Regions from separate parts of the Arthrobacter sp. Z4-13 genome, predicted to be linked through region 3. Evidence: riboswitches for the same ligand, from Rfam matches in the RefSeq annotation. Region 3 holds a riboswitch; each other region holds the start of a gene.
The links. A riboswitch is a leader RNA that binds a small molecule or an ion and turns the genes downstream of it on or off. The one in region 3 is predicted to bind cyclic di-AMP.

Region 1 (7,087 bases), 1.6 Mb from region 3:
AGAGGCCGTTTTCGAGCTTGGGCGTGGGGGCCTTGTCCCCCAGCTCGGAACACACCCAGGTGCAGGTCTGCCGGGTCCGCAAGGCGCTTGAGCACAGGATGAAGTCCGGAACAACGTTGTGCTTAAGCAGCCAGCGACCGGCAAGGGGCGCCTCCCTGTGGCCCCGCTCTTCCAGAGGCCGCTCATGATCCGCCACGCCACCAGGCCAATCGGCCTTGGCATGGCGCATGATCACAAGGCGTCGAAGATGGTGCTGGCTCATCGCCCAAGCCTATAGCCAGCCAATGCACAGCCGGCGGGCTAACGCTTGGTTCAGCGTGAGCTAGATCGAGTATTCCGGAGCGGCCCAGACAACAACCTCGGGGTGCTCGTAGAACCGGTAGCCCTGGCCGCGGACGGTGCGCACGGTGTTGGCGAGGCGGCCCAGCTTGGAGCGGAGGCGGCGGATGTGGACGTCGATGGTGCGCTCGTTGGGGACTTCCTCGGCGTTGCGCCATAGGCCTTCGAGCAGTTCGTCACGGCCCACGGTGCGGGTGCCGTTTTCCACGAGGTAGTTCAGGAGTTCGAACTCCTTGAACGTGAGGTTCAGGGATTCACCGTCGAGGTGCACTTCGCGGCGGGCGAGGTCGATCAGGACGCCGGAGGGACGCGGTTCCTGGGGCTGCTGCGGCCGGGGGGTCTCGCTACGCTGACGGGTATTGACGGTGGGATCACCGAACGTGGAGCGGACGACGTCGAGCGCTGAGCCGGGTGTGCCGGCCGGAGCGACAGCGACAGCGGCGTAGCTCTCGGCTCCGGTTACCAGGGACTGGGCGTAGGCGCGGATTTCCTGGGCAAGCTTGGCAATGGAGGTGCCGGCAGCGGCCGCGGTTTCCTCATCGATCCCCATGTACAGAACGAATCCGCGCGCAACGTTGTCGTTGGCCACGGGGCGGACCGGGTTCGGGCCGGCCACTACGGGGGTGGGAGCAGTGACGGGCGCAGACTCGGCCGGCGGGACTGCGCGGAGCTGGCCGTAGGAGTTGGGGTTATAGCCCTGGGAGCCGTATCCCGCGCCGGGAAAGCTGCTTCCCGAAGTTGCGGGAGCGAGCGCGGTGCGTGGTCCGAAGCCGGGGCGGAGGCCCGAAGGCTGGCCACCCTTGGCGGCGTTACGGACAGAAATGTGGACGTATCCGGATGCAACTGACATGGATTGCTTACCTCAATGTGAATGGCCGTCATCGCGGCTCGAATGCTGGGTTCCCCGCAATGAATTTGGGGAGGGACGCCCGACGCTGGGCTGGGGGCGTATGCCTACTAACTTCGAGGGGTGGGAAGATCAGGCGTACATTCGACAACAGCGCGTGTCGGCAGCAGCGGATGTGCTGGGCCAATGGTCTGCGGCTGCAGGTGCTGTTGAGTTCTTGTTCACAATGGAAGTGTGCAGCGTAACAATGCGAACTTGCAAGTAACAATGGACGCTTTGGTCCGCATATTGAGACAAAAGCGCTTAATGTGCCGCAGATCACAATTCTGAGCAATGGTCAGATTACTGATTATTGGCCTAACTTTTGGACCGCAGGCGTGCTTTGGCTGAACATAATTCGGCCGCACCCTTGTGCAAGGTCTTTTTCTTCAGACGTGCCGGGAATGCTGAAATCGCCCTAAAGCGTGCGCGCCTATGTCCAGCGGCACCCGGATTTCAGCTCTCCCATCCGGACGGGTCCCCTATCCGCGCCCTGGTGGTCGACGACGAGCCAAGCCTCTCCGAGCTCATGAGCATGGGTCTGCGCATGGCCGGCTGGTCGGTGGCAGTGGCCGCCGACGGCCCTGAGGCAGTGAAACTGGCCAAGGACTTCCGCCCGGACGTCCTGGTTCTTGACGTGATGCTCCCAGGGTTCGACGGCGTCGAGCTGCTGGGAAGGATCCGCACCTTCGCGCCCGAGGTACCAGCGTTGTTCCTCACAGCCAAGGACGCAATCCAGGACAGGATCGTGGGACTGGCGGCCGGCGGCGACGACTACGTCACCAAGCCTTTCAGCATGGAGGAGGTCCTGCTTCGGCTGCACCGCCTGGTCCAGCGCTCCGGAGTTGCCGCCATGGATACAGCCGAGCTGGTGGTGGGCGACCTGGTGCTCAACGTGGATACCCGGGAGGTGACGCGGGCGGGCGAGGAGCTGCAGCTCACGGCCACCCAGTTCGAGCTGCTCCGGTACCTCATGGAGAATCCCAAGCGCGTCATCAGCAAGGCCCAGATCCTGGACCGTGTGTGGGACTACGACTTCGGCGGCCAAGCCAACATTGTGGAGCTCTACATCTCCTACCTGCGCAAAAAGGTGGACGCCGTGCATCCGCCAATGATCCACACCGTGCGCGGTGCCGGGTACGTCATCAAGCCTGCGGAGTAGGCGAACCATGGCGTCACCCCGGGCAACCGGACCGCACCGCCGGAGCTGGCTCAGGCCCGGCACCTGGCACTTGCGCACCCGTCTCGTCCTTCTGGCCATGGCCCTGCTGATCGCGATTTGCGGTGCAGTGGGCGTTGCCAGCTATGCCTCCATGAATGCATTCCTCACCCGCCAGCTGGACGAACAACTGAGCCAGGCGGCGGAGCGCTCCAACAATCCGGGCCGACCTCCGGGCGGGGGATTCAACGGACGCGACCCGCTTGACGCCCGCGGCCAAAGCGTGGGAACCATGAACGCCCGCATCCTGAATGGCCAAGTCACCGGCGGCGGATACCTCACCTCGGACACCACACGCTCTGCGCTTTCCAGTGAAGACAAGCAGGCCCTGCTGGCACTGGTGACGGATGCGCAGCCAGTGGACCGCACCCTGTCATTTGGTGATTACCGGCTGATAGCGGTGCAAACCAACTTCAGTGATGTCCTGGTGACCGGACTCCCCCTCGCCGGCAAGCAAAGCACGCTCACTTCCCTGGTGTGGACGTTTGTTTTCGTCTCCTTGGGCGGTCTGCTGCTGATCGGGCTGGTGGGCACCGTACTCATCCGCCGCACCATGAAGCCCCTCGAACAATTGTCCGAGGTTGCGACGCGGGTCTCGAAGTTGCCGCTCGATGCCGGCGAGGTGGCACTCGCGGAGCGTGTCCCGCCGTCGAACTCCAATCCGGGAACGGAAGTAGGCAGCGTGGGGCACGCGCTCAACCTCATGCTGGAAAACGTGGCAAATGCGCTGCAGGCGCGGCAGAAGATCGAAACGAAGGTGCGGCAGTTTGTGGCCGACGCCTCCCACGAGCTCCGTACTCCCCTGACCGCCATCCGCGGCTACACCGAACTGATGAGGATGACCGAGGATTTCACCCCCGACGGCGCAAAGTCGCTGGCCCGTGTGCAGAGCCAGTCGGAGCGGATGACCGCCTTGGTTGAAGACCTGCTGCTGCTGGCCCGGCTCGATGAAGGCCAGCCGCTGAAGCTCAGCGAGGTGGACCTCACGCAGCTGGTGGTCGAAAGCGTCAGTGACGAAAAGGTGATGGCACCCGGCCACAACTGGCGGCTGCAGCTTCCGGACGAGCCTGTTGTGGTCAACGGTGACCCCTCCCAGCTGCGCCAGGTGCTGATGAATCTGTTGTCGAACGCACGCAAACACACCCCGGAAGGAACCACGGTTGTTACGGGAGTGGCCAGGACAGTGGAGGGTGCTGCGCTGGTAACGGTAACGGACGACGGCGGCGGGATCCCTGCAGGGTTCGTGGACCATGTCTTTTCACGTTTCGCCCGCGCAGATGCGGCGCGTAAGGGCGCGGGAGGCCAGTCCGGGGCTTCAGCGGCTGAAGGGACGAGCGGACTTGGGTTGTCCATCGTGGAGTCCATCGTCGAGGCCCACGGAGGAAGGGTAACGGTGACATCACGGCCGGGGCGCACCGAATTCGCCTTGCGGCTACCGACCCGGTGACCGTAGCGACAAGGCGACGCGCCGCCACCGTGATCTCTGTTACCAAAATGTGACTTGAGCTTCGAATTCCTGTACCGTCGTTTAGGTACGGTTCCCGTTCGGGTCGTATATCCGGATGACGCCAAGCTCTGCCACTTCCCGGATTTCTCTTGAACCAAGGCAGAGGCGGGGGACCCACCGTCCCGGGCACTGATTGCCCTTGGGGTTAAGCCAGCACGTGATCTTTCCGTCTGGCCGGATGCCCTCATCCGAACCCGACAGCTAACTCCGCAGGTGTGAGAGGCGATTCATCATGTTCAAATTCCTGGCACAGCCACGCCCGAAAAACGAGTCTGCACCGCAGGCCGCACCGGAAACCGGCAAAATCCCTTCCCTCGGCAAGCGCGCCGCTGTGGTGGCCGCGTCATGCGCACTCCTCATTGGAGTGGGAGCCGCGGGACAGGCGACCGAATCCAGCATCCGCGTAGCAGCCACCGAGACGCAGGCCGCCGAGGCGCAGTCCAACCTCAGCATCGAGAAGAGCGAGATCACGGCGAAGCCTGCGCCTGAGCCCGCCGCGCCGGAGATAGCTGTAGCCCCGCAGGCTGCCGAGCCCGCACCGGCCCCTAAGCGCGCGCCGGCACCCGCTCCGGCCCCTAAGCCCGCACCGGCACCTGCGCCTAAGCCTGCGCCTGCTCCGGCCCCTAAGCCCGCTCCTAAGCCTGCGCCCGTCGTCGCGGTCAATGATCCCGCCGGCGCCCAGGCTTACGCCGCCGGCCAGCTGGCGAAGTACGGATGGGCTCCTGACCAGATGCAGTGCCTGAAGACCCTGTGGACCAAGGAGTCGGACTGGACCACCACGGCCACCAACCCGAGCAGCGGCGCCTACGGCATCGTCCAGTCCCTGCCGGCTGAGAAGATGGCCAGCGCGGGTGCGGACTACCGCACCAACTACCGCACCCAGATCAACTGGGGCCTGAACTACATCCAGGAGCGCTACCAGTCCCCGTGTGGCGCGCTGAACTTCCACCTGTCGAACAACTGGTACTAAACCCACCGGATACCAAAACACTCAAGCCTTACGGCCCGTCCCTTCCAAAGAGGGGGCGGGCCGTAAGGGCATACTGTGATCCATGAAGTTCACTACCACCGTCCAGGGCAGCGGCAATAAAACCGGCATCGAAGTGCCGGAGCAGGTTGTTAAGGAGCTGGGAGCCGGCAAGCGGCCGCCTGTGGTGGTGACCATCAACGGCAAAAGCTATCGGAGCAGCATTGCTGTGATGGGCGGGCAAAACCTCATTTCGCTGAGCGCAGCCAACCGGGATTTCGTTGGTGTCGCAGCGGGAGACACCGTTGACGTTGACCTGGAACTGGACACGCAGCCCCGGATCGTTGAGGTTCCTGAAGACCTTGCGGCTGCCATGGCTGCGGAACCGGCGGCGCAGGAGTTCTACGCAACCTTGAGCTACAGCGCCCAGCGGCGGTACGTAGAGCCGCTGGGCGAAGCCAAAACTCCGGAGACGCGGTCGCGACGGATTGCCAAAGTGGTGGCGGACCTCAAAGCCGGAAAGAAATGACCGTCCGGCCCGCCTCGTCCTTGTCCACTTGGGCGACGACGGCACTGTAGTCAGGAATGTGCCATACCCCCCGCCGGCAGCGGTCCGGTGTTCGGCCCCCACGGCTACGGTTGGGAGGCCGGCCGCCACGCCGGCTGCGATGCCGGCGGGAGCGTCTTCAAACACCACTGCAACCGAAGGATCCACGCCAAGACCTGCAGCGGCCTTCAGGTATCCCTCGGGGTCCGGCTTGCCCCGGCTCACCAGCTCGGCTGTCACGACGGTGCCCGGCATGGCCAGCCCCGCTGCAGCCATCCGGATGTCAGCAAGGACCCGATCCGCGGACGTCACCAGTGCGACGGCGTCTGCGGGCAGGGCTGCCAGCAGCCGCGCCGCTCCGGGAAGGGGCAGGATGCCCTCGGTCCGGACGCGTTCCATGGCACCGAGTTCCGCTGTCAGCCCCGGCACGTCCGCCCCCGGCGGAGCGAAACGCCTGACGGTATCGCCTGCTTGGACGCCGTGTGACGTTCGGAGTATTTCCTCGATGTCCAGCCCGTAGCGCGACGCGAATTCACCCCACACCTGTTCCACCACTGCGGTGGAGTCCACCAGGGTGCCGTCCATGTCGAACAGGACGGCACGGCAGGTCAGGGTGCGGGCAGCAGCGGGTGTTGAGACGTTCACGGTCCCCATTGTGCTTTAGGCGCCGCGGGCAGGAATGTCACGACGGGTGCCAATGGCCAGTTGGTTTACGGTATGTCAGGCGTTGCGGCCCGGGATGTACTGGACTGCCCACCTGTTGCCGTCGGGATCGGCAAAGTACACGAAGTGGCCCCAGTCCTGCACGTCCACGTCGCTGACGTCTACCCCGTTGCCTTTCAGGTGCTGGTGGGCGGCCTGGATGTCGTTGACCACCAGCTGGAGGTTGGAGCCGGTACCGGGAGGTGCGTCAGTAAGCCCGTCCCCAATGCAAATCGAGCAGGCCGAGCCCGGAGGCGTCAGCTGGACAAAGCGGATGGAGTCCGTTGGCCGCTCATCAAAGTCGGCATTGAACCCCACCTTGTTGACGTAGAAGTCCTTGGCGCGGTCCACGTCGCTTACAGGGACGTACACAAGTTCGAGTTTCCAGTCCATCCGCACAGGCTAGCGGCGGGACGGTGAATGAAAAAGGCTTGAGGACTACCCTGCGATGCCGTAAAGGCGGTCGCCCGCGTCCCCGAGTCCGGGCACGATGTACGACTTCTCGTTGAGCTTTTCGTCGATCGAGGCCAGGACGATGGTCACGTTGGCGTCCGCAAGTTCTTCCTCGAGTTTGGCCAGGCCTTCCGGGGCGGCCAGGAGGCAGATGCACGTCACGTCCGAAGCTCCGCGCTTAAAGAGGAATTTGATGGCTTCGCGCAGGGTGCCGCCGGTTGCGAGCATGGGGTCCAGGACGAAGATCTGCCGGTCCGTGAGGTTCTCGGGGAGACGCTCGGCGTAGGTGATGATGTCCAGGGTTTCCTCGTCCCGGGCCATGCCCAGGAAGCCGACCTCTGCGGTGGGAACGAGTTTGGTCATGCCCTCAAGCATGCCCAGCCCGGCGCGCAGGATGGGGACCACCAGCGGAGTGGGCTTGGTGAACGCGGTGCCCACTGTGGTGCTGACCGGTGTTTCGATGGTGA
Region 2 (7,087 bases), 1.4 Mb from region 3:
CAGGACAGGCAAGCCGTCCTCGTCCTTGCCCAGCACTGCGCTCTCGCTCCGCAGCACTGCTTTTCCGCCCGGAGGGATCAGCCCGCCGGTGACGATAGGGCTGGCCTGGTGGGGCGCCAGGCGAGCCCCGGGTTCCGCCAGAATCCATGGCCCGGTCCCGTTAACGGCCCAGCCGTCCATGGCGGAGGACGCGTAGTGGGGCATGTCCTGCAGTGCCGCAACGTCCTGGTCCAGCCTGCGGCCGAGGGCCAAATGCAGTGGAACGGGTCCGGCAGGAATTGGCGAGGCAGCCTCGAATGCGGCCAGCCGCGCTTCCTCCCAGGTGTGGGCCAGGTGCTGCGGCACCTCCGGCTGGCCGGTTGGGCTCCGTTCCTCCCCGGGTTCCCCTGTCATTCGCCGGGAGTCCCGGCGGCTTCAGCATCGTAGTCGGCAGCCAGGGAACGTGCCACGGCCAGGGCCCCTTCCATGGACGCGGCATCTGTGCTGCGTCCGGCTGCTGAGGCCAGGCCAGCGGCGTAGCCGGCGATGAAGGTAGTCAGTGGCGCCGCCGGCCGCACAACGGAGTGGGCGGCTACACCCGCGAGGGCGAGGATGGCATTGACGTCCACCTGGACGTCCTCAAGCTCATAAGCCTGGAGCAGGGACCTGCACCATTCCTCCAGCGTTTCATCCTGGCTTTTCACGCACTGCCTCCCAATTCAACTGCTGCCGCGCGGGTCCTGGACCTCGTCCCGGATCCCGGCGTCAACTCCTAGTGCGGCGGCATCATCCCAGGTATCCACATCATCGGTGGAGCCGGCCGGGACGGTGACAAGCTGCAGGTCAAGACTAGCAAGGAGCGCCCGCATGGAGCCGTTGATTAAGGCACCTCGCGACGCCAGGTCCCCAGCAGCCCTTTTTAACAAGCCTGTGCGGTAAAACCCCGCGAGTTGCTGGGCCCTGCCGTCCTCGGCGCATGCCATGAGTCCGTCGCCCTGGAACTCCTCCTGTTCCAATGCCTCCCTCAGTACCTGCACGGCAGCCGAGACCCGCGGCATGTCGCAGGCCAGCACCAGCGTGTACGTCCGTTCGCCTCCGGCTTGTGCCAGGGCTTCGAGGCCGGCAGCCACAGCGGCAGCGGGTCCTGCGAACTCCGGCTGCTCCCGGCAGGAGAGTACACCGGGGGGAAGTGCGCCGGGATCGGGACCAACCACCACCGTACGGAAGGCCCCGGCGGCCGCGGCAAGTGACCGCTGCAGGAGCGTGGCACCGTGAAAGACCAACCCTTGCTTGGGCAACCCGCCCAGCCGTGACGACCGGCCGCCGGCCAGGATCAGGGCATCGAAGTCCAGCCGGTTTTGCTCCACTCCCCCAGCCTAGTCCGGTGACGGCGGAGGCTAACTATCTGGAATCAGGCAGCGCGCTCGGGCAGCAGGAACGGATCCCAGGCGGGCGTGGGCTTCTCGAGTTCCTTGATCTGCCAGATGGTGCCGTGCGGCGGCTCGGGGACGAACCGCAGCTTCCAGCCCATTTCCGCCGGGGTGTGGTCACCTTTGACGTTGTTGCACCTCAGGCAGGCGGCCACCAGGTTCTCCCAGGACTCAGCACCCCCGCGTGACTTTGGCTGGACATGGTCGATGGTGTGCGCAGCTTTCCCGCAGTAGGCGCACTTGTGCCCGTCGCGTCTGAGCACGCCCCGGCGGCTGACCGCCGTCGACTGGTTGTATCTGGGACGGATGTAGCGGTTCAGGAGGATCACGGACGGGCGGCCCAGGATCTCCTGGGGGCCCACCACGGGGTCGTCCCCTTCAGCCACAACGCTCGCCTTGCCCGTGAGCACAAGCACCAGCGCCCGGCGGAAGGTAATAACCGCCAGCGGTTCATATCCAGCATTCAGAACGAGAGTGCGCATGCACGTACCTCTTCACGGCCGCACCCGTCAGGGGCACGAGGGCCGGCTGCCCTCGGCATGTCCGGGCTATGGATCGACACCACAAGAGTAAACAAAGAAGTGCACTATCAGCTAATAACAGTTGCCGGGGTTGCCGTGTCCGGCCGAAACTCGGTGGAGTGCCCGCCCCTGCCGGGGGTTAACAGACAGGACCCCTGCCGCGTAGGGCAGGGGTCCTGTGAGTGTCTTGATCAGCAGCGCAAACCGCGGCTGCGGGTGTCAGTCGACGCGGATGAACACCGGGCCGGAGCCGACGTTGGCACTGAAGACAACGGTCTGGTTGCCGTTGTAGCCGCCATGCACCGCCTGGCCGTTTCCGGCATAGACGGCAATGTGCGCCATGCCGGCTCCGCCGTCGGCGTAGTAGATGAGGTCGCCCGGCTGAGCCTCGGCAGCGCTCACCGTGCGGCCCAGGGACAGGTAGCCTGCCGGCCAGTCATGGAAGTTGATGCCAACGGCAGCCAGGGAGTTGGTCACCAGCATGGTGCAGTCCTGCGTAACGCCGAGCTGGGCGTAGGCGGCGGACAGGATGGCTGCACCCTTGCCGCTTGCCGAGGCAGGAGCGGCGGGGGCTGCAGCGGCCGGAGCTGTGGCGGTCACCTTGGCGACAGCGGCTGTCCCTGCGGCGGGAGCGGCGGGAGCAGGAGCCGGAGCCGGAGCAGCTTCCTGGACCTCAACCTCGGGCTCGGGTTCGGGCGCCTCAACAACGGGAGCCGGCGTGGTGGTCACAGCAGGCTTCTCGAAGGAAATGGCAATGGTGGAAGCAGCGGAGATCGGAGCCTCAACCGTTGATTCAACTTCCAGGGTGGAAGCCGGAGCGGAGTCACGCTGAACGTTGGCATCGGCGGCGTTGGCTGCGAGGCCGCTGGTCAGGACCAGGCCGGAGGCGGCTGCGATAACAGCTGCCTGGCGTCCTACGCCGCCGGCGTTGTCGCCGACAGCCTTGGCAATGATGGCGAGCGAGTTGGTTTTGGTGACCTCGGCGCGGTGCCGTGCGGTTGCACGAGTAGTCATCAGTTCTCTCTTTCGTTTTCCTTCAAACCGCGTGTAGGCAGCCAAAGGGGACTGGACGCGCCGGCATCTTGGGGGTACGCCGGCACGCCCCGAACGGGGGATGTGGTGATTTAGCGAAAAGCGTGTTTGGGCAAAGAAAAAGCCCTTGGACCGTAAGGTCGAAGAACTAGTTCATGGTGTAGAACGCGGAGGAGCCGGTAGCAGCGGCCGCGTGCAGCAGCGTTCCCTGGGAGGGGTTCAGGGCGCTGATCATCATGCCGTTGCCGACGTAGATACCAACGTGCGCGCCGCCGTTCTGCATAACCAGGTCACCGGGCTGCGGCGTGGAGGTGGGCTTCATTGCCGTCCAGGCGTTGACGCGGGGGATGCTGATGCCGGCCTGGGCGTAAACCCACTGGGTGAAGCCTGAGCAGTCCCAGCCATTGGGGGTGGTGCCGCCCCAGACGTACGGGCTGCCGATGCCGGTGTAGGCGATGGCCGCAATTCCGGAGGTAGCAGCGGAGGATGCGGTCGCTACGACCTTCTCTGCTGCTTCGGAAGCAGTGGTGGCCGTGGGAGCGGTGGCCGCATCCGCGTCGTCGTCTTCATCATCAGAGGTTGACTGGACAGTCACCGGCTCCAGCACGGGAGCGGCGATGGTCTTGACCACCGGGCGCTCGAAGGAAACGGTAGCCGTGGGTGCCGCGGTGACGGCGAGGGCCGCCTGCGCGGACCCGGATTCGGTCGAAGCGGAAACACCAGCGGTGGTGTCCGCTGCATTGGCCGGCAGGCCCATGGTCAGGATGAGTCCGGACGCAGCTGCGATAACTGCAGCCTGGCGACCTACTGTCCCGGCATTGGCACTAACAGCCCTGGACATGGTGTCCAGGGGGTTGGTACGAACCGTTTGCGCACGGTGGCGCGCAGAATTATGGCGTGAAGACACGAAGGTAGCCTCTCCCAATGCCTGCGAGGTGAGCTGTCGGATTCGGATGGGAGTCACCCGGCCGCGCGGCTTCCGTGGAAAGCTTTGCGACTTAACCCCAAGGCCTTCAAAGCTGAAGGCCAAAATTGGTTCCCCCGCCCCTGCCAGACGATGAAATGCGAACGGACCTTGAGCGGTGGCAGAGTTAGGCAATCCGCACAAGAGCGTCAACTTCGGAAAAGTTGACGCGAGTTAGACGGTACAGCAGTTTTGCGTAAATGTCACATTCAGGTCACGGCAGGTCAACATCATTTGAGAGTCCACGGTCATTTGACTAGAGCCAGCCGGTCGGGTCAACAACTTCACCGTTGACCTGGACCTCGAAGTGAAGATGGCAGCCCGTGGAGGCTCCCGTGGTCCCGCTGAGGGCCACAACGTCCCCGCGGGAAACCGTTTGCCCCTCCTTGACGCTGAAGGACGACAGGTGGTTATAGGTGGTTTCCAGGCCGTTGCCGTGATCCACCACAACGCGGTTGCCGCCGCCGTACTGGTGCCAGCCGACGAAGGTAACGGTTCCGGTGGCCGCGGCCAAAACCGAGGTGCCGCATTGGGCTACGTAATCCTGCCCGCGGTGGAAGTCGCCGGAGCCGCCCGTAATCGGGCTGACGCGGTAGCCGAAAGGCGAAGCAGTGCTCAACGCAGCGAGCGGGGCTCCGAGGCTTCCGGCGGAAGCAGCGCGGGTTATGGCACCGGCAGACTGGGCACTCAGCAGCTGTTTCAGCTTTCCGTCCGGGTCCGCCTTGGTGACTACAGCAGAGCGGCTGAAATCGATCTGGGCTTCGGCCTTCGCGGAAACCTGCGGCTGTGGGGCAACAGCGGACGCAGCAACAGAAGCAGCTCCCGAGCCGTCCGTTGCCATCACGGGACTGGTGGCCGGAACGGTCACGGTGAGAACCAGCCCGGCCGCGGCCAGTGCGGCGCCGGCCTTTTGGCCGATTCCGCTGGCAGCAGCGAACTCAGTGATCTGATGGAAGGGACCCCGACGCCGGCGCGCATCACGTTGCGGATCGCGGGGGCGTTCCGAGGTGATGACTTCGACAACGCGCGGTGTCGAAGCAGGGACCGCCGCGCGGCGGCGTCCCCTGGAATTCTGCATGGTCAAGAAGGGTTCCTCTCTGGGTAGCCTGCGAAGTTAGCTGTCGGATTCGGGTCAGAGAGTTCATAGACCCGGTCCGCCGTTAGCAAGCTTCGGCACAGAGATATCCCCGGAGGAATCCTTCACTGGAAGAGGCTTGCTGCTGACGGACTTCACCCCAAGGCAGTCCCCCGGCTGCCGCTTGTGGTTCCCCCGCCTCTGCCAGTTACGACTCGTGCTCCTGATCTGCTGGCAGAGCTCGGCTCCAGATCAGGTAACGCTTAAATATCAACTTCGTTTTAACTATAGAGGCTCATGGTGCAAAGTAACAATTCCGTTATCTTTGCGTAACCCACCTCACATGGGGTAGGGAAACGCCCGGGTGGTTCCCTAGCGGACGGCTACAAAGACGTGCGCGGCCACCTCTGGTGGCAACTCAAGCGCCCCTTCTATGCCCGGAACGCGGACGGATATGTAGTCACCCACCCGTTCCAGCGACACAGCAGCGCCCGGGCGGATGCCGCCCTCATCGAGCTGTGAAAGCAGTTCGGGCTCCACCTGGATAGGTTCGGCCAACCTGCTGATAGTCACAGCCGAGGCGGGCCCGTAGGACTTCATCGCCTCGAGGAGGCTGATGGCTCCATCAGCAAAGCCAGGGGACGGCACGCCGCCCAGGGCCGCCAGGCCGGGGATCGGGTTCCCGTAGGGAGACTCGGTGGGGTGGTTCAACATCTCGTAAATGCGCCGTTCCACCCGCTCGCTCATCACATGCTCCCAGCGGCAGGCCTCGTCATGGACGTAGGCCCAGTCCAGTCCGATCACGTCAGCCAGGAGCCGTTCCGCCAAGCGGTGCTTGCGCATCACTTCAGTGGCGCGCTTCCGGCCCGTCTCGGTGAGCTCCAGATGGCGGTCGCCGGACACAACCACCAGACCGTCCCGCTCCATTCGGCCGATGGTCTGGGAGACAGTGGGCCCGGAGTGGCGCAGCCGCTCGGCGATACGGGCACGAAGGGCAACAATGTTCTCTTCCTCGAGCTCCAGAATGGTCCGAAGGTACATCTCCGTAGTATCGATCAGATCCGTCATCCAGCTCAGCTCCTCGAGCGCAGTACCTTGCGTTGTCCCACCGTATCGCCTTCACTGCGACGTAGTCCGTGGAAGAGCTTAGCCTATTTTGACTTTGTCCGAATAGTTGCCGCTGGCGGCAGTACCGTCTCATTGGCTGGACTATGACGGTTCCGGTTCCCGGCGATACATACCAACAGGGCAGAATGAGGGAGGCCCTGGTTGCAGCCATCACCGGCTGCCGGCCACCAACACCCGTCCGGACCAAAGCCGTGTCCATGCCGAAATTGGAGCACCTGTGAGCGAAACCAGCATCACTATTCCCGCCGACCTGCAGCCCAAGGACGGACGGTTCGGCGCTGGACCTTCCAAGGTCAGGCCGGAGCAATTTGATGCGTTGTCCGCCGCGTCGAAGAACATCCTGGGTACGTCCCACCGGCAGGCCCCGGTCAAGAACCTCGTCGGTTCCGTCCGCGAGGGCCTCAGCCAGTTCTTCCGCGCGCCCGAAGGGTACGAAGTTGTACTCGGCGTCGGCGGCTCCACGGCGTTCTGGGACATTGCCAGCTTCGGCCTGGTGGAAAACAAGGCCCAGCACCTTTCCTTCGGCGAGTTCGGCTCGAAATTCGCCGCAGCCACCAACAAGGCGCCCTTCCTGGATGCCTCTTCCATCATCAAGTCTGAACCCGGGACCCGCCCCTCGGCCCAGGCCGAGGCAGGCGTGGACGTCTACGCCTGGCCGCAGAACGAGACCAGCACCGGCGTCGTAGCCCCCGTGCAGCGTGTTGCCGGGGCAGACGAGGGCGCGCTGGTGCTCGTTGACGCCACATCTGCCGCCGGCGGACTGGATGTGGACGTTGCGCAAAGCGATGTCTACTACTTCGCCCCGCAGAAAAACTTCGCCTCCGACGGCGGCCTCTGGCTTGGCCTGTTCTCCCCCGCCGCCCTGGAACGTGCAGCGCGGATCAAATCCAGCGACCGCTGGATCCCGGATTTCCTGGACCTGCAGACGGCCATCGACAACTCACGCCTGAACCAGACC
Region 3 (7,087 bases):
CCGTGGCCGTGCTCGGCGGAGTGGACATTCTGGTCAACAATGCCGGAAAGCAGGTGGCGCAGGAGGAACTGACCGCCATCACCGACGAACAGTTCGACCACACTTTGAAGACCAATGTGTACGCGATGTTCTGGCTGACCAAGGCTGCCCTCCCGCACATGCCGGCAGGATCCACCATCATCAACACCACATCCATCCAGGCGTACAACCCGTCCCCTACCCTGCTGGATTACGCCACCACCAAGGGGAGCATCAACAACTTCACCAAGGGACTGGCCCAGCAGCTCGCGCCGAAGGGCATCCGGGTCAACGCTGTAGCGCCTGGGCCCATCTGGACGCCGCTGCAGGTCAGCAGCGGCCAGCCCAAGGAGCAACTGCCGGAGTTCGGCCAGTCCACCCCTCTGGGCCGCGCAGGCCAGCCGGCGGAACTCGCCCCGGCGTATGTTTTCCTGGCATCACCGGAGTCAAGCTACGTCATAGGGGAAACGCTGAACGTCAACGGCGGCAGCCCCTCGCCGTAGCGCGCCGGACTTTACAGGCTGACCCCGGCGACGGTGCCCTGCGCAGGATGCATGAGGCACCGCCGTCGGCGCTAGTCTTCGTCCCGGCCCGCGAGCAGTTCGTCAGTGGCGGGGTCCGGCTCGCCGTCGAAGAACTGCGCCAGGACGGTTTTGAAGACGGTTTCCTCGGGGTCTGCCCGCAGGAACAATGTCATCGATGAGTGCAGCTTCCGTGCGTCGATACTGCCGAGGATCTCCTCGGCGGGACGGCCGGAATGGTTCGTCAGTGCCAGGGCGCACTCGAGCAGCCGCGGGCCCAGAATTTGGTGCGCCAGGTACTCCCGGGCTTCTTCGAGGGAGCTGATGGCGTAACGGCGGGATGTGGGACTTTGGCCCAGGCCTGCGATCTGCGGGAAAACGAACCACATCCAGTGGCCGGACTTGCTGCCCATCTGCAGTTCTGCCAGCGCCTGCTCGTATGTCCCGCCGTTGTCCTGCGCGGCGACGAATCGTTCCAAGTCATAGGGTTCGTTCATGGGTGTCTCCTTGTGGTGGTGCTTGGGGTCTGGAGTGCTGCTCAAGGTAGTCGGCAGCGCTGCGCAGCTGGTTGTCCGGGTCGGTCCGCCAGCGGGCAAGGACAACACTCGCGCGTTGCCGGTCGCGCCCGCCGAGCCGTGCCAGGAACGGCGCCACGACGTCGGCCAGCAGGGGGTCTGTCAGTTCCCGGGTCCCGGCGGACCGCAGGAAGCCCTCGATCCGGGTCAGGTCCGAATGGCGCAGGAGTGACACTTTGGATTGCAGGAGGACCACGGCGGCAAGCCGGCGTTCATAGACCGCCTTGGAGCCGGGCCGGGGCTGGCCCCACAGGGCGGACGCGAGCTGTATCACGCCGTCGTGATCGAAGTCCTTGTACTTCCGCAGGGCGTCCCGGATGGTTCCCCGGACAGCGCCAACGGAGGAACCGTAGGAGGCCAGGCGCCCGCCCAGCCGGCCCTCGACGTCGTCCGCCCGGTACCAGGCGCCCTCATTCTGCAGCGTTCGGTCAACGAATTCAGCGGCGGCCGCCACCTGATCCGCGCCGCTGCTCATCGGCGGCCTGCCGAGGCATGCCCGATGCAGAACGGGGTCCACGGCCGTGCCTCCAGCCTGCCTTCCGCAATCGGTTCCCCGCAGACGACGCAGGTTCCGTAGGTTCCCTCAGCGATCCTGGCCAGGGCTGCGTCCACCTGGTCGAGTCCTGCGCTGCTCTGCTTCAGCAGGGCCGAGGCCTGGGACAGTTCGAAGGCGATAGTGGAGCCTTCCGGGTCATGTTCGTCATCCACATTCGAGTCCTGGCGCGCCGAGTTTGCGGAGGCGATGTCTGCGCGGAGGGCCGGAAGGAGGGCAACCTTCCGCTCCCGCTCCTCCTCGAGCAGGATCCGGAACCGTTCAAAGTCGGGCATGGCAAAAGCCTAGCGCGGGGCCAGTACCAGTTCCTGTTTATGGAGTGGTTCCAGGCGGCACAGGGCGAGCTGTACGCTCCCGGAACGGCGGGGTTTAGAGGTGCCGGCCGAACCACGCGAACGTGTCGTTCCATGCAGCCGTGGTGCACGCCGCCGCCGTGGCCTTCAACCCGTCCAGCTCCGTGGCCGCCTGCCAAGTGATACCGCCGCCGAAGCAGTAGCCGGTCATGGCGATGCGCTCGCCGTCAACGAAGTCCTGGCCCCGGAGATACTCCCCCGCTGCCTTGAAGCCGGCGACGTGGCGCTGGGCGCCGGCCTGGGTAAGGGCACCGGGAACAGCGTCACGGTCCAGGTTCGCAGTCCCGCCTTCGCAGCCCAGCAGCAGCATCGCCGCCGCGGTTGCCGGCATGCTGCCCGTGATGAACGCAACGCGTCGGGTGAAGGTTCGCTGGCTCAGTGCACCCGCGCGCTAGTCGTCAAAAAATCCCTCAATCAGGTACTTCTCGTACTTTCCAAGCTGGATCACGGGGCCTCCTCGGGCTGGCCATATCCTCCTCCGCGCGGTGCTTTCGGGCAAGCTTCCGGCTGCGCTTTTGAGTTCCTTTACTGTTTTGTGACCAATACAACACGACTCTCCGGACCGGAAAGTATCTTCCGAGGTCAGGTGCGTGCTATTGAAGAGTCCAGTCGTTTGCTAAAGGCGATAGGAACACCTCGTATGTTACCCAAACGTGACAATGGCACCGAAGTCGGGTTAGGGTCTTCAGGTGTCCCTCCCAAACGGGACATTCCCCTCAGTATGCCGAGCCCTGCCACTGAACCGGGAACCAACGCTTTTCAGCTGGCAGGGACGGGGGAACCAAGTTTCCCGGCCTCACACGAGGCCTTGGGGTTAAGTCGATAGCACCTTCGTTCATTTCGGAATTGCTCCCGGCCGGGTATCTCCAGCCCGAACCCGACAGCTCACCCCGCAGGCATGGGAGAGGCGATCAACCGTGTCAAAAAATTCCATTACCGCCCGTCACCGCGCGACTCCGGACCGCTCAATCGCGCTCCAGGGCTTGGCTGTCTCGGCCAAGTCGCTTGGCCGCCCGGCGCTCGCCGTTGCAGCAGCATCCGGCATTGCCTTCGGTGTGGGCGCCCCGGCCCACGCAGGCGTAACCGGTCCGGACACCACCGATACCACTAACACCCAGGCTTACGCAGCACCGGCTGCCGCAGTGGCTGCCCCCGCAGCAGCTGCAGGCAACGTGCACACGGTTGTTTCCGGCGATACCCTGGGCGCCATCTCGGCATCCAACGGAGTAGCCCTGAATGATGTGCTGTCCGCCAATGGGCTGGCAATCTCCGCGGTCATTTACCCCGGCGACCAGATCCAGATCCCGGGTGCCGGCACCGCTGCCGCAGCTCCTGTCGCTGCTGCCGCTGCTCCGGCCCAGGCCGCGGTAGCTGCCGCTCCCGCAACCACCACCATGAACCTGTCCTACGCCTCCACGGCGCCTGCTCCGGCGGCACCCGCCCCGGCAGCTCCCGCAGCCACCGGCACCGGTACCGGCGCAGCCATCCTGGCGAACGCTTACGGCCAGCTGGGCGTCCAGCAGGACTGCACCGCCATGGTTGAGAAGGCTCTCCGCGCCGTGGGCAAGAGCGTCGGCGACCTCGCCCCGGGCCAGTTCTACCAGTACGGCACCACTGTGGGCACCCCGGCTCCCGGTGACCTGGTCATCACCGCCGGCCACGTGGGCGTCTTCGCCGGCAACGGCCAGGTTGTCAGCGGCGGCGTGGACGGTTTCAAGACCGAAGTCCACTCCATCAGCTGGCTCAGCGGCGCTTCCTTCGTCCGCGTAGCGTAGTCACACCACCCCAACAGGGGCGGCAGACGGGATTGTTCCCGGCTGCCGCCCCTGTTTTGCGTCTGGCCCCTCCTGGCAGCCGGTGTCCCGGCGCCTGGGGTGCTCAAGTGCCGCAGAAAGTCTGGTAGCTGCCGAAGTCCTCCGGCGCTCCCTCGGTGTAGCGTTCCAGCCCTGGCCTTTCATTGAACGGGGCACGGACCACGTCGAGGAGCCGGATGAAGGGATCAAGGTCTCCCTCCGTTGCTGCCGCGAGCGCTTCTTCTACCAGGTGGTTGCGGGGGATGTAGGCAGGATTGGCCCTGTCCATCAGGTCCGCGTCCGGCTGCAGGGCCCGCCACCGCCCAACCCAGGCGTCGAAGGCAGCCAGGTCAAGGACCATTCCGCGGGCAGGCCGGTCATCCCCCCTTGCCGCCTCGGAGAGGTTCCGGAAGAACGAGGTGTAGTCAACTGGTCCGTCCTTCAACAGGGCCACCAGCCCGTCCACCAGCTCTGAGGCTTCTGCAGCCTCGGCGCTCCCCTCGGGGGCTTCCACCAAACCGAGTTTGGTTTTCATGCCGGCGAACCAGGCGTCACTGTATTGCCGGCGGAACATGCCAAGTGCTTCCACCGCGGGTGCTACGGCCTGTTCCTGGTCCTCATTGAAGAGCGGCAGCATCGCCTCAGCGAGGCGGGCAAGGTTCCATTCGGCGATGACCGGCTGGTTGGCGTAGGCGTAGCGCCCGCCTACGTCGATCGAGCTGTAGACCGCGGCTGGGTTGAAGGCATCCATAAAGGCGCAGGGCCCGTAGTCGATGGTTTCGCCGGAGATGGTCATGTTGTCCGAGTTCATCACGCCGTGGACGAATCCCACCAGCATCCACTGGGCCACCAGTTTTGCCTGCGCGGACACGACGGCTTCAAAAAGCGCCAGGTAGGGGTTTTCGGCCTGGGCGGCTGCGGGGTGGTGCCGGCTGATCGCGTGGTCCGCCAGGCGGCGCAACAGGTCCGTGTTTTCCGTGGCCCGTGCGTACTGGAAACTGCCGACGCGCAGGTGGCTGCTGGCCACCCTTGTCAGTACAGCGCCCGGGAGCATGGTGTCGCGGCGCACCGGCCGGCCGGTGGCCACCACCGCGAGGGAACGCGTTGAGGGGATGCCGAGTGCGTGCATCGCCTCACTCACGAGGTATTCCCGCAGCATGGGTCCGACGACGGCGCGGCCGTCCCCGGCGCGGGCGAACGGAGTGCGGCCCGAGCCTTTCAAATGGACGTCCCGCAGCCGGCCGTCCCGGCCGGTCACCTCGCCGAGAAGGAGGGCGCGGCCGTCCCCCAGCAGGGGCGAGTAGCCGCCGAACTGGTGGCCCGCGTAGGCCTGGGCCACCGGCGTCGATCCCTCCGGGACGTGGTTCCCGAGGAGGAGCCGGACGCCCTCCGCGGACCGAAGATATTCCGGATCGAGTCCCAGCTCCCTTGCCAGCGCGTCGTTGAGAACGAGCAGTTTCGGCTCGGGGGCTTCCTCTGCCTGCCAGGGAACAGCCAACTCGGACAGCTCCCTGGCAAAGCGTCCGTCAAAGGTGACCGTTGATTCTGCAGCAGCTGTCATTTATCAGCCCTTTCCCCTTGGTTCGTTTTCCGGTTGATCAGCCATGTGACAAACCAGAGCACAACACCGATGGCCATCAGGCCGCCGGCAATCTGGTACTGAATGACGTTACGGCCCACCCACGGGCCGGCAAGGAAGGCGCACAGCAGGGCGGCCACCACCGGCAGCTGCCCCGGCGAGGTGAAAAACACCTTGCGGTTCGGGTCCCGCTTGCGCCGAAGCACAACGCAGGCAACGTTCACTACCGTGAAGACGCACAGGAGCAGGAAGGCTGTGGTTCCGGAGAGGTTGGCCACGATATTGCTTTCCGGATCGCTGGTTACGTAGAGGATGAGTCCCAGTGCCAGGACGGTGGAGAAGACGATGCCGGCCCACGGTGTGCGGCGCACCAGCAATACTTTCCCGAGGGCGGGCGGCAGGACGTGCTGGCGCGCCATCCCGTAAATAAGGCGGCTGGCCATCAGCATGTTGATCAGCGCCGTGTTGGCCACGGCAAAGACCGCCAGGAACGGGAAGATCCTGTCAATCGGGAAGTCGGGTGAGCCTTTGTGGACCACCTCAAGAAGGGCAGCGCCTTCGGCTTCCCGAATGTTCTCGAGCTCCGTGGGAGTCAGCACGCTGACCACTGAGACGGCGACCAGCATGTACAGGAGCACGGCTATGCCCAGGCCGGTCAGCATGGTGCGCGGGAAGATTCTTTCCGGATTCCTGGTTTCCTCCACCATGTTCACCGAGTCCTCGAAGCCCACCATGGCGAAGAACGCGATGGAGGTGGCAGCCGTGACCGCAAGGAACAGTCCCTTGTCCTGGTAGTCGTTGAAGACGAAGATTTCACCGGGGTTTCCCGTGCCCTGTGACATCACAAAGAAGCCGACGCCGATCACTATGCACAGCGCAACCATCTCCACCAGCGTGAGGACCACGTTGAATTTGACGCTCTCCCCCACGCCGCGCAGGTTGATGATTGCCAGGAGCAGCATAAATGCCATGGCCACGGCGGTGATGACGCCCTGTCCGGGAAGCCCCATCCAGCCGTTGATCTCGAACCCGCCGAAGAGGTTTTGGGCCAGGACGTTGGCGGAGGTGGAGGCGCTGGTGATGCCTGAACAGACCACCGCGAAGGCCACCAGAAAGGTGACGAAATGGATCCCGAACGCTTTGTGCGTATAGAGGGCGGCACCGGCAGCCTGGGGATACTGCGTGACCAGCTCCAGATACGAAAAAGCGGTCAGCGTGGCTACCACGAAGGCCAGCAGGAACGGCAGCCACACGATGCCGCCCACAGTTCCTGCCATGGTCCCCGTGACTGCATAGACGCCTGCGCCAAGGATGTCACCCACAATGAAGAGCAGGAGGAGTTTGGGGCCAAGGACCCGTTTAAGTTCCGGTTCCTTTCCTTCAGGAGCAGCGTCGAAGACCTCTTCTGAAGTTTTGCTCATTGTCGACCTCCACAACACGTTGGGCGGGCGGGCCCGGAGTGCCTACCGGATAATTCACTCTCTACCTCATGGTTGGGTTTGGCAATAATCAGCCCCGCCCCTCCCCACTTGTCAAGGCTGGGTCCTGGTGCCACCGCCGCCTTTTCGGAAAGGCAATCCGTTGCAGGTCGTGCGCTGCTATGACCTTCGTCCCGGGGGCTTGGGCGCCGGCCTGGGCACCCAGCTGGCTGACGTCGTCGTACCTCGACGAAAAGTGTGTCAGCACCAGCGTATT

Region 1: another riboswitch for cyclic di-AMP. It lies ahead of M1E07_RS04685 (aggregation-promoting factor C-terminal-like domain-containing protein); the one in region 3 lies ahead of M1E07_RS11715 (LysM peptidoglycan-binding domain-containing protein).
Region 2: another riboswitch for cyclic di-AMP. It lies ahead of M1E07_RS05260 (C40 family peptidase); the one in region 3 lies ahead of M1E07_RS11715 (LysM peptidoglycan-binding domain-containing protein).

The regions. Positions count from the first base shown of each region.
Region 1 is NZ_CP096459.1:582,559-589,645, reverse strand. It holds gene M1E07_RS04705 (SixA phosphatase family protein) at 1-262, opposite strand, end outside; gene M1E07_RS04700 (winged helix-turn-helix domain-containing protein) at 323-1,189, opposite strand; gene M1E07_RS04695 (response regulator transcription factor) at 1,638-2,387, shown strand; gene M1E07_RS04690 (sensor histidine kinase) at 2,395-3,891, shown strand; cyclic di-AMP (ydaO/yuaA leader) riboswitch at 4,034-4,178, shown strand; gene M1E07_RS04685 (aggregation-promoting factor C-terminal-like domain-containing protein) at 4,184-4,921, shown strand; gene M1E07_RS04680 (HAD-IA family hydrolase) at 4,950-6,110, opposite strand; gene M1E07_RS04675 (glyoxalase superfamily protein) at 6,186-6,560, opposite strand; gene upp (uracil phosphoribosyltransferase) at 6,606-7,087, opposite strand, start outside.
Region 2 is NZ_CP096459.1:716,247-723,333, reverse strand. It holds gene M1E07_RS05285 (molybdopterin molybdotransferase MoeA) at 1-393, opposite strand, end outside; gene M1E07_RS05280 (DUF6457 domain-containing protein) at 390-683, opposite strand; gene mobA (molybdenum cofactor guanylyltransferase) at 699-1,346, opposite strand; gene M1E07_RS05270 (HNH endonuclease) at 1,391-1,891, opposite strand; gene M1E07_RS05265 (NlpC/P60 family protein) at 2,150-2,944, opposite strand; gene M1E07_RS05260 (C40 family peptidase) at 3,111-3,803, opposite strand; cyclic di-AMP (ydaO/yuaA leader) riboswitch at 3,874-4,054, opposite strand; gene M1E07_RS05255 (M23 family metallopeptidase) at 4,183-5,004, opposite strand; cyclic di-AMP (ydaO/yuaA leader) riboswitch at 5,015-5,233, opposite strand; gene M1E07_RS05250 (metal-dependent transcriptional regulator) at 5,374-6,069, opposite strand; gene serC (phosphoserine transaminase) at 6,347-7,087, shown strand, end outside.
Region 3 is NZ_CP096459.1:2,159,852-2,166,938, forward strand. It holds gene M1E07_RS11690 (glucose 1-dehydrogenase) at 1-521, shown strand, start outside; gene M1E07_RS11695 (DUF1810 domain-containing protein) at 593-1,036, opposite strand; gene M1E07_RS11700 (DNA alkylation repair protein) at 1,020-1,589, opposite strand; gene M1E07_RS11705 (TraR/DksA family transcriptional regulator) at 1,586-1,942, opposite strand; gene M1E07_RS11710 (dienelactone hydrolase family protein) at 2,037-2,351, opposite strand; cyclic di-AMP (ydaO/yuaA leader) riboswitch at 2,764-2,934, shown strand; gene M1E07_RS11715 (LysM peptidoglycan-binding domain-containing protein) at 2,938-3,795, shown strand; gene M1E07_RS11720 (protein adenylyltransferase SelO) at 3,899-5,374, opposite strand; gene M1E07_RS11725 (APC family permease) at 5,371-6,813, opposite strand; gene M1E07_RS11730 (ribonuclease Z) at 6,902-7,087, opposite strand, start outside.